2 regions of the Bradyrhizobium sp. Kon37 genome follow, and region 2 is predicted to be linked to the other one. Evidence: predicted binding sites of a transcription regulator. Region 2 holds the regulator's gene; the other holds the start of a gene.
The links. Region 2 encodes PhoB, which activates phosphate uptake and scavenging genes when phosphate is short. Its sites were predicted from a motif close to TGTCATNNANCTGTCAT; they were not measured.

Region 1 (5,323 bases), on a different contig from region 2:
GTTCGTCCGCCCCGGCGATGTCATTCTGCACTCCCAGCCGCTCTATGGCGGCACCGAAACGCTGCTGACGAATACGCTTGCGCGTCTGTCGATCGGCGCCGTCGGCTTTGCCGATGGCGTCGACGAAGCCGTGGTCAGCCAGGCCGCGGAGGAAGCCATGGGCAAAGGCCGGGTCTCGATGATCCTGATCGAAACCCCGGCCAACCCCACGAACGGGCTGGTCGACATCGCGATGATGCGCCGTGTCGCCGAGACCATCGGAAAGACCCAAGGCCACGTTCCGATCATCGCCTGCGACAATACCCTGCTCGGGCCGGTGTTTCAGCGACCGATCGAGCACGGCGCGGATATTTCCCTGTACTCGCTCACGAAATATGTCGGCGGTCATTCAGACCTGATCGCGGGCGCCGCGCTCGGTGCGAAGGCGGTGGTGAAAGGCATCAAGGCGCTGCGGGGCGCCATCGGTACCCAGCTCGATCCGCATTCCTGCTGGATGATCAACCGATCGCTCGAGACGCTGAGCCTGCGCATGGAAAAGGCCGATGCGAATGCGCGCCTCGTGGCGGACTATCTGCGCGATCATCCCAAGGTGGCCAAGGTGCACTATCTCGGTCATCACGAGGCGGCGTCGCCGGACGGACTCGTGTTCGCGCGGCAATGCACGGGGGCGGGGTCCACGTTCTCGTTCGACATCGTCGGCGGCAAGGCCGCGGCCATGAAATTCCTCAACGCGCTGCAGATCCTCAAGCTGGCGGTGAGCCTCGGTGGAACGGAGTCGCTTGCGAGCCTGCCCGCCACCATGACTCATTCCGGCGTTCCCGCCGACATCCGCCGCAAGATCGGCGTGCTCGATTCCACGATTCGGCTGTCGATCGGCATCGAACACCCGTCGGACCTGATAGCCGACCTCGCGCAGGCGCTGAACGCGGCCGAACCTGAGGTGTGACGCCTGCGCCAGGGCTACGCGGAATCGAAAAGGGCGGCTGCGATGGCAGCCGCCCTTTTTTGCTGGTCTGTGCGAAGTCTACTTCGTCACCTGACCGCGGATCTCGCCGCCCGGATTGGCCGCGGTGTGGATGTTGACGTAGAGCTTGCCGCCGAGCAGATCGGCGGCCTGCGCGTCGGTCAGGGTCGCCGAGCCCTCGGCCGGGCTGGTGGCGGCGCCTGGAATCGCGACCGCGACGCCAGCGTTCTTGCCGGCCTCGGCGGGTCCGTGGAAATGCGCGGCGGTGGCGGGGCCGGACAGGCCGGAATAGGTGAGCTTCCAGGACAGCTTCTTGCTGGCGGCGTCGTAATCCAGATCGGCCGTTCCGGTGCCGCTGCTGGTCGTTGCGGGGACCTCGGACTTGGCGTCGAGCGTTGCTTTCAGCTTTTCGGCGCTGGCCGAACCCGCAAAAGCAACGGCGCCAAGCACTGACATGGCAATGACGATCTTGTTCATGATTTTTCTCCCTGCTGAACCCGTTTGGGCTGCCAAACTTCCAACAGCCGGCATTTCAGTTTATTCCCGTTTCTGGCCGCGGTGGGCTAAATTCTTCGTGGCTGGAGCCGCGAGGACATCGGTCATAAGCTTCGCCGCGACGACGAAAGGACCGTATGTTGCGACGAACAATCTCCGTGGCGTTGCTCGCCGTGCTCGCTGCAGTGGGCGTCTATTGGTGGCTCAGCGCGCCGGAGGTGGCGGCCGCCGGCACCGCGCCCGCCCGCGCCCCTGATCTTGCCAATGGCGAGGTGATGTTCAACGCCGGCGGCTGCGCCTCATGCCATGCCGTCCCCGACCAGCCCGATCGTCTCAGGCTCGGCGGCGGCGTCGCGATCAAGTCGCCGTTCGGAACGTTCTACGCGCCGAACATCTCCTCCGATGCGACCGACGGCATCGGCAAATGGAGCGAGGCCGAATTCGTCAATGCGGTGATGCACGGGGTCTCGCCGGACGGACGGCATTATTTTCCGGCCTTTCCCTACACGTCCTATCAGCACGCCAGGCGCGAGGACGTGCTCGATCTCTTTGCGTACCTGAAAACGCTGCCGGCCGTTGCAGGCAAGGTGCGCGACCACGACGTGCGCTTTCCGTTCAATATCCGGCGCAACGTCGGCATCTGGAAGTTCTTATTTCTGGACGGCAAGCCCTTCGTCGCCGACAGCGCGAAGTCGCCGCAGTGGAATCGCGGCGCCTATCTCGTCAACAGTTTTGGCCATTGCGCGGAGTGCCACAGCCCGCGCAACGCGCTCGGCGGCATCATGGCCGGACAACGCTTCGCCGGTGGGCCCAATCCGGAAGGCGAGGGGTGGGTCCCCAACATCACCCAGAAGGGCCTCGGCGAGTGGAGCGCGAAGGATATTGCGTATTTCCTGAAGACCGGCGAATTGCCCGACGGCGACAGCGTCGGCGGCGCGATGACGCGGGTGATCAAGAACACCTCGCAATTGCCGGACGACGATCTCGCGGCGATGGCGGACTATCTCAAATCGCTGCCGCCGGTGGACGGTCCGCCGCGTCCCAAGCGCAAGGAGGGCGGCGCCTGATCAGGCCCGCCCTTTCCGGACGGTCAACTCGCGCCAAACGCCTTGAAGGTGATGATGGTGAGGGTGTCCTGGATGCCGGGCAGCACCTGCACCTTTTCGTTGACGAAGTGGCCGATATCGGTGTCGTTGTCGACGTAGAACTTCACCAGCAGGTCGTATTGCCCGGCTGTGGAATAGATCTCGGAGGCGATCTCGGCTTCGGCAAGCGCATTGGCGACCACATAGGATTGGCCGAGCTTGCATTTGATCTGGACGAAAAAGGGAACCATCGCGGTCACTCCGAAAGCATATCTGGCGGCTAATAGGCCAAACCCGGCCGGATTTAGCAAGCGAACTTGCTGGGCTTGGAAAGGCGCGCTAGGACGGGCCATGGCTTCGAAAACGCTGAAGATCGCCCCATGACGACGCCCGTCGCGCTGACCATTGCCGGCTCCGATTCGAGCGGCGGCGCCGGCATCCAGGCCGACCTGAAGACCTTTGCCGCGCTCGGCGTTTTTGGCGCGTCCGCCATCACGGCGCTGACCGCGCAGAACACCCGCGGCGTCACCGGCATTCATGCGGTGCCCGCCGAATTCGTCACCGCGCAGATCGACGCGGTGTTTTCCGATCTCGAGGTCGGCGCGGTCAAGATCGGCATGGTGGCGCAAGCCGCCAGCATCGATGCGATCGCGGCCGCGCTGTCGCGCTGGGCGCCCCGACATATCGTGCTCGATCCCGTGATGGTGGCGACATCGGGTGATCGCCTGCTCGCCTCCGAAGCCGTCGACGCCCTGCGCATCAAACTGATGCCGCTGGCCTCGGTGATCACACCCAATCTGCCCGAGGCCGCGGCTCTGCTCGGCGAACCGGTCGCGGCCAGCGAGGCCGAGATCGAGAGCCAGGGGCGCCGGCTGCTGGCGCTCGGCTGCCGGGCGGTCCTGATCAAGGGCGGGCACGGCGAGGGCGCCGAGAGCATCGACTATCTCGTCGATGCCAGCACCACGATCGCGCTCGCCGCGCCGCGCGTTGCCACTCGCAACACCCATGGCACCGGCTGCTCGCTGTCCTCGGCGGTCGCCGCGGGGCTCGCCAGAGGCGAGGATCTCGAGCGCGCCGTGCGCAACGCCAAGACCTGGATCAGCGCGGCGATCGCGGCCGCCGATCGCTTCAGCGTCGGCCACGGCCACGGCCCGATCCATCATTTCCATAAGTTTTACTGAACGCCGGTCGCGAGCGCGCCGCGGTTCCGGGTTCTTCCGGAGCCGCTGCGACGCCATGTCGCCTGATTGTCGCATGCGACTGATATTCGCGGGGTGGGCGAGGCAAGCGCGATTCGTATCCGAAGGTGCCTCAAAGGTTCAATTGGTCATCCCCCTGTCACGGGACATTGTTACAGGCTGGCGCATGGGAAGTTACGATGTGAGTGACGAGAGCCCGGAGCGGCGCTTTCGCACGTTGTTCATCTCCGACGTTCATCTCGGAGCCCGCGGTTCTCAAGCCGACCTTCTGCTCGACTTCCTGCGTTTCCATGATGCCGACACGATCTATCTCGTCGGCGATATCGTCGACGGCTGGGCGCTGAAATCGAGCTGGCATTGGCCGCAATCGCATAACGACCTGGTCCAGAAGCTTTTGCGCAAGGCGCGCAAGGGCGCCAAGGTCATCTACATTCCCGGAAATCACGACGAGTTCCTGCGCAACTATTACGGCACGCATTTCGGCGGCATCGACGTGGTCGAGAACACCGTCCACACCGGCGCGGACGGCAAGCGCTATCTCGTCATCCATGGCGACATCTTCGACCTCGTGGTGCAGAACGCACGCTGGCTCGCTCATCTCGGCGACAAGGCCTACGACTTCGCGATCCAGCTCAATCGCTTCGTCAACTTCTTCCGGCGCATGTTCAAGGTGCCCTATTGGTCGCTGTCGCAATGGGCCAAGCAGAAGGTCAAGAACGCGGTCAACTATATCGGCGCGTTCGAGCAGGCGCTCGCCGCGGAAGCGCGGCGCCACGACGCCGACGGCGTGATCTGCGGCCACATTCATTACGCGGTGATCCGCGACGAGGGCGGCATCCGCTACATGAATTGCGGCGACTGGGTCGAGAGCTGCACGGCGCTGGTCGAGCACGACGACGGCCATTTCGAGATCATCACCTGGGCGGATCAGGCCGAGAAGCCGGCACAGGTCCCGCAGGTCGCAGCCAGAGCTGCATGACAAGGCTAGCCTGATGCGCATCCTGGTCGCAACCGACGCCTGGCACCCGCAAGTCAACGGTGTGGTTCGGACGCTGACCAAGCTTGCTGACGGTGCCAAAAGCTTCGACGTCGAATTCTCGTTCCTGACGCCGCAATCGTTCCGCACCTTTGCGATGCCGAGCTATCGGGACGTGCGGCTGGCCATGCCGCGGCCGGGCAGAATCGCGAAGCTGATCGAAGAGGCGCACCCGGACAGCATCCACATCGCGACGGAGGGTCCGATCGGCCTGATGGTTCGGCGCTATTGCCGCCAGCGCAAGCTGCCCTTCACGACCAGCTTCCACACCCGCTTTCCCGAATATGTCCGCGCCCGCGTGCCGGTGCCGGGCTCGCTGATCTGGCGGGCGCTGCGCCGATTCCACAGCCCCAGCCGCGCCGTGATGGCGGCAACGCCGGCGCTTGCTTGCGAGCTGACCGAGCGCGGCTTCGACAATGTCGTGCTGTGGCCGCGCGGCGTCGACACCCATCTGTTCCATCCCCGCGCGATCGACCTGTGCCTGCCGGCGCCGGTGTTCCTCTCGGTCGGCCGGGTCGCGGTGGAGAAGAATCTCGAGGCGTTC
Region 2 (5,323 bases):
GTCGCGATCAGCCAGCAGCCTTCGCCACGCTCGAAACCGAGGTCGGACCTGGCGAAAACGGGGAGCAAATGCGGCGCTGCGCTGTTAGTCATGACGGTCACTTGAATGTTGCGGACGGTGTGTGCGTGCATTGCGCAACGCACCATCGACCGGCCCGGAAAACGAAACGTGCCGCCTCTTGAGGGCGGCACGCACGACTATCTTAGGCCTGGTGAAACGGGTGTCAATGCCGCCCGGAAAGCCTCGCGAAACGCTGAATCCGTAGTCTTGCGGTGCCGATTTTGCGGGATTTAGCCACGGAACATGTGGAAGCGAGTCGGCGGACTCTTGCGCGGGAGTCACGCCATATTGTAGCGTTTGGATTGTCAGATACGACATCTCGTGCAGTGGTTCTGATCTTTAAGTCCTTATGTACCGGCGTAAACGTTCGGGCGTTCAAGACGCGCCCGGCGAGCCTTAAGGGATTCTGACGGCACGGGTTTTTGAAGGCTTAGGCATTCGCTGCGAGGCCCCAGGATGGCTGGCGCGCAGCGAGGGAAAGGGTGCAATGACGGTTTTGACCTGGTCCGATGATCGCGTCGAGCAGCTGAAAAAGCTCTGGGAGGCCGGACTTTCGGCCAGCCAGATCGCGGCGGAGCTCGGCAATGTGACCCGCAATGCCGTGATCGGCAAAGTGCACAGGCTCGGCCTTTCGGGCCGCGCCAAGAGCCCATCGTCGGCAGCGCCGCGGCCGCGCAAGGCGCGCCCCGCGCAGCACATGATGCGGGTGAGCCGCCCGATCTCGCGCGGCAACACCGCGCTGGCGCAGGCCTTCGAGGTCGAGGCTGAGCCGGATCCGGTCACCTACGACAACGTGGTGCCGATGAGCCAGCGCCTGTCGCTGCTGGAATTGAACGAGGCGACCTGCCACTGGCCGGTCGGCGATCCCTCGAGCCCTGACTTCTTCTTCTGCGGTGGACGGGCGCTGTCCGGCCTGCCCTATTGCGCCCAGCACTCGCGCGTTGCGTACCAGCCGGCGTCAGATCGGCGCCGCGCACCGGTGAAGCCGGGTCCGCGGTAATCACGGCAAGTCGTCGCGCGAAGGTTCAATTTCAGTGTCGTCCTGGCGAAAGCCAGGACCCATACTCCGAGCACGCAGTAGTCGTGCGAAAGGGTCACTCCGAGTCTTCGCCAAACCACGTTCGGTGGTTATGGGTCCCGGATCAGCGCTCGCTTCGCTCGCTTGTCCGGGACGACGGCTGAGAACCTCAAGCCTGCAACCCTACACCTGCTCCGCCTTGGCAAAACGATCATCCAGCGCGTAGCCTGCGCCGCGGACGGTGCGGATCGGATCCTGCTCGCGGCCGAGATTGAGCAGCTTGCGCAGTCGGCCGATATGGACGTCGACGGTGCGCTCGTCGATATAGATGTCGCGGCCCCAGACGCTGTCGAGCAGCTGCTCGCGCGAGAACACCCGCCCCGGGTGCTCCAGGAAGAACTCCAGCAGGCGATATTCGGTCGGACCTAGATCGATCGGCCGGCCCGAGCGCGCCACGCGGCGCTTGTCGCGGTCGAGCTCGATGTCGCCAAAAGCAAGCACGGTGGCGAGCCGCTCGGGGCTTGCGCGCCGCAGCAGGCCTTTCACGCGCGCCAGCAGCTCCGGCACCGAGAACGGCTTGACGATGTAATCGTCGGCGCCGGTCGCAAGACCCCGCACCCGCTCGCTCTCCTCGCCGCGCGCGGTGAGCATGATGATCGGGAGCTGCTTGGTCTCGGGACGGGTGCGAAGCCGACGGCACAATTCGATGCCTGACAGGCCCGGCAGCATCCAGTCGAGCACGATCAGATCGGGAATGTGCTCCTTGAGGCGGGTGTCGGCGTCGTCGCCGCGCATCACCGTCTCGACGTCATAGCCGTCGCCTTCGAGGTTGTAGCGGAGAAGCTCGGTCAGGGCTTCCTCGTCCTCAACCACCATAATGCGTGCGCCCATCGGGTCGTCGCTCCTTAAGTCTTTCAGGTGTTCGGTACCGTGTTGGCAAAGGTCGTCATGTCGCCCTTCGGCCGCTTGTCGGTGATCGCCTGGCCCTCGATCATGTAGAACACGGTCTCGGCGATGTTAGTGGCGTGATCGCCGATCCGCTCGATGTTCTTGGCGCAGAACATCAGATGGATGCAGAACGAGATGTTGCGCGGATCCTCCATCATGTAGGTGAGGAGCTCGCGGAACAGCGAGGTGCAGATGGCGTCGACCTCCTCGTCGCCCTTCCACACCGCCATCGCCGCCGGCAAATCATGCGCGGCATAAGCGTCCAGCACCGACTTGACCTGCTGCTGGACGAGGTCGGTCATGTGCTCGAGGCCGCGGAACAGCTTGAGCGGATGGAAGTCCGTCTCCAGCGCTGCGACGCGCTTGCCCATGTTCTTGGCGAGGTCGCCGATGCGCTCGAGATCGGTCGCGACGCGCATGGCGCCGACGATTTCGCGCAGATCGACCGCCATCGGCTGGCGACGTGCGATGGTGAGCACCGCGCGCTCCTCGATGCGCTTCTGCAGCGCGTCGAGCTCGGTGTCGATGGCGACGACGCGCTGGCCGAGCGGGACGTCGCGGCGGATCAGCGCGTCGACGGACTCGACGATCATGCGCTCGGCGATGCCACCCATCTCGGCGACCAGGCGCGTGAGTTCCTGGAGGTCGGTGTCGAAGGCCTTTGCGGTATGTTCAGAACCCATGTCGCGTCTCCTAGCCGAACCGGCCGGTGATGTAATCCTGCGTGCGCCGGTCGGTCGGCGACGTGAAGATCTTGCTGGTGTCGTCGAACTCGATCAGCTCGCCGAGATACATGAACGCGGTCTTGTCGGAGACGCGCGCCGCCTGCTGCATGTTGTGGGTGACGATCGCGATCGTGTAATCCTCGGACAGCTCCTGGATCAGCTCCTCGACCTTGGCGGTCGAGATCGGGTCGAGCGCCGAACAGGGTTCGTCGAACAGGATCACCTCGGGCCGCACCGCGACGGTGCGGGCGATGCAGAGGCGTTGCTGCTGGCCGCCGGAGAGCGACAGGCCAGAGGCGTTGAGCTTGTCCTTGACCTCGTTCCACAGCGCGCCGCCGCGCAGCGCCTTCTCGACGCGGCCGTCCATCTCGGACTTCGAGATCTTCTCATAGAGACGGATACCGAACGCGATGTTCTCGTAGATCGTCATCGGGAACGGCGTCGGCTTCTGGAACACCATGCCGACGCGGGCGCGCAGCAAATTGAGGTCCAGCTTGCCGTCGAGGATGTTGGTCTGATCGAGCATGAGCTGACCGGTGGCGCGCTGGCCGGGATAGAGGTCGTACATCCGGTTGAAGATGCGCAGCAGGGTCGACTTGCCGCAACCCGACGGACCGATGAACGCGGTGACACGGTTGGCGCCGAGCGTCAGGTTGATGTTCTTCAGCGCGTGGTGCTCGCCGTAATAGAAGTTCAAGTTGCGCACGGTCACCTTGGGGGGCGCCTCCGGCAGCACCGGCGCGTGCGGCAGGCCACCGGACGCGCTCATCGATACGGAAAGATCACTCATTTTGCAGTCCTCTCGGCGCCAAGGATGCGCGCGCCAATATTAAGGGCAAGAACGGTCAGGGTGATGAGCAGCGCTCCGCTCCAGGCCAACTGCTTCCAGTAGGCATAGGGGCTCTGCACGAAGTTGTTGATGGTGACAGGCAGGTTCGCCATCGTCTTGTTCAGGCCGAGGCTGAAGAACTGGTTCGACAGCGCGGTGAACAGCAGCGGCGCGGTTTCACCGGCGACGCGAGCGGTCGCGAGCAGCACGCCGGTGATGAGACCCGATCGGGCAGCCCGATAAGCGATCCGCTTGATCACCAGCGAGCGCGGCAGGCCGAGCGCCGAGGCCGCCTCCCGCAACGCGTTCGGCACCAGCAGCAGCATGTCCTCGGTCGTGCGCAGCACCACCGGGATCACGATGACCGCGAGCGCGAGCGAGCCTGCGATCGCCGAGAAGCCGCGCATCGGCACCACCACCGCACCGTAGATGAACAGGCCGATGATGATCGAGGGCGCCGAGAGCAGGATGTCGTTGATGAAGCGGATCACCGAGGTCAGCCGGTCGTTGCGGCCGTATTCGGCGAGATAGGTGCCGGCGAACATGCCGAGCGGCGCGCCGATGCCGACGCCGATCACCGTCATGATCAGCGAGCCGACGATGGCGTTGAGCAGACCGCCCTCGTTCGATCCCGGTGGCGGCGTGTTCTCGGTGAACAGCTGGACATTGAGTCCCGCTACGCCATTGTAGAGCAGCGTAATCAGGATCAGCGCGAGCCAGGTGACGCCGAAGGCGGTTGCGGCGATGCAGAGCCCGCGGACGACGATGTCCTTGCGGCGGCGGCGTGAGTAGATCGGATTCATGGCGCTAGTTCCCCGCCTTCTTTTCCAGCCGCATCAGCATCAGCCGCGCCGCCGCGAGCACGAAGAAGGTCAGCACGAACAGCAGGAGGCCGAGCAGGATCAGGCCGGACTGGTGCAGGCCGTCGCTCTCGGCGAACTCGGATGCGATCGCCGCCGAGATCGTGGTACCCGGCGCGAAGATCGACGACGAGATCCGGAACGAGTTGCCGATGATGAAGGTCACCGCCATGGTCTCGCCGAGCGCGCGGCCCAGCGCCAACATGACGCCGCCGATGACGCCGACGCGGGTGTAGGGGATCACCACGCTGCGGACGACTTCCCAGGTGGTGCAGCCGACGCCGTAAGCGGCTTCCTTCAGCACCGGAGGCACCGTCTTGAACACGTCGACCGAGATCGAGGTGATGAAGGGCAGCACCATGATGGCGAGGATCAGCGCGGCATTGAACAGGCTGAGATAGGACGGCGGTCCTGCGAAGATCGCGCCCAGCACGGGCACGCCGTCGAAGATCTTGATCATGAAGGGCTGGAACGTGTTGGCGAGGAACGGACCCAACACGAAGAAGCCCCACATGCCGTAGATGATCGAGGGGATGCCGGCGAGCAGCTCGATCGCCATTCCGATCGGGCGGCGCAGCCATTGCGGGCAGAGCTCGGTGAGGAAGATCGCAATGCCGAGACCCACGGGAATGGCGATCAGCATCGCGATGAAGGAGGTGACGAGCGTGCCGTACATCGGCCCGAGCGCGCCGAGCACCGGCGGATCGGCGGACGGCGCCCAGCGCTGCGTCCACAGGAACGAGATCCCGAATTCCTTCATCGCCGGGAAGGCGCCGACGATCAGCGAAATGATGATGCCGCCGAGGATCAGAAGCACCGAGATCGCGGAAAGCCGCGTGATCCAGTAGAAGGTGACGTCCCCGAGCTTGAACGCGCTCAAGGC

Region 1: AC0L3J_RS32315 (UDP-2,3-diacylglucosamine diphosphatase) is a predicted target of PhoB. The motif match lies at 3,870-3,886, and genes of this name have one in related genera.

The regions. Positions count from the first base shown of each region.
Region 1 is NZ_JBVVOY010000028.1:9,714-15,036, forward strand. It holds gene AC0L3J_RS32290 (cystathionine gamma-synthase family protein) at 1-946, shown strand, start outside; gene AC0L3J_RS32295 (CHRD domain-containing protein) at 1,025-1,441, opposite strand; gene AC0L3J_RS32300 (c-type cytochrome) at 1,597-2,526, shown strand; gene AC0L3J_RS32305 (Lrp/AsnC ligand binding domain-containing protein) at 2,550-2,795, opposite strand; gene thiD (bifunctional hydroxymethylpyrimidine kinase/phosphomethylpyrimidine kinase) at 2,925-3,725, shown strand; gene AC0L3J_RS32315 (UDP-2,3-diacylglucosamine diphosphatase) at 3,910-4,722, shown strand; gene AC0L3J_RS32320 (glycosyltransferase family 4 protein) at 4,736-5,323, shown strand, end outside.
Region 2 is NZ_JBVVOY010000001.1:277,960-283,282, forward strand. It holds gene AC0L3J_RS01435 (acetylornithine transaminase) at 1-92, opposite strand, end outside; gene AC0L3J_RS01440 (GcrA family cell cycle regulator) at 548-1,060, shown strand; gene phoB (phosphate regulon transcriptional regulator PhoB) at 1,262-1,969, opposite strand; gene phoU (phosphate signaling complex protein PhoU) at 1,993-2,709, opposite strand; gene pstB (phosphate ABC transporter ATP-binding protein PstB) at 2,720-3,541, opposite strand; gene pstA (phosphate ABC transporter permease PstA) at 3,538-4,383, opposite strand; gene pstC (phosphate ABC transporter permease subunit PstC) at 4,388-5,323, opposite strand, start outside.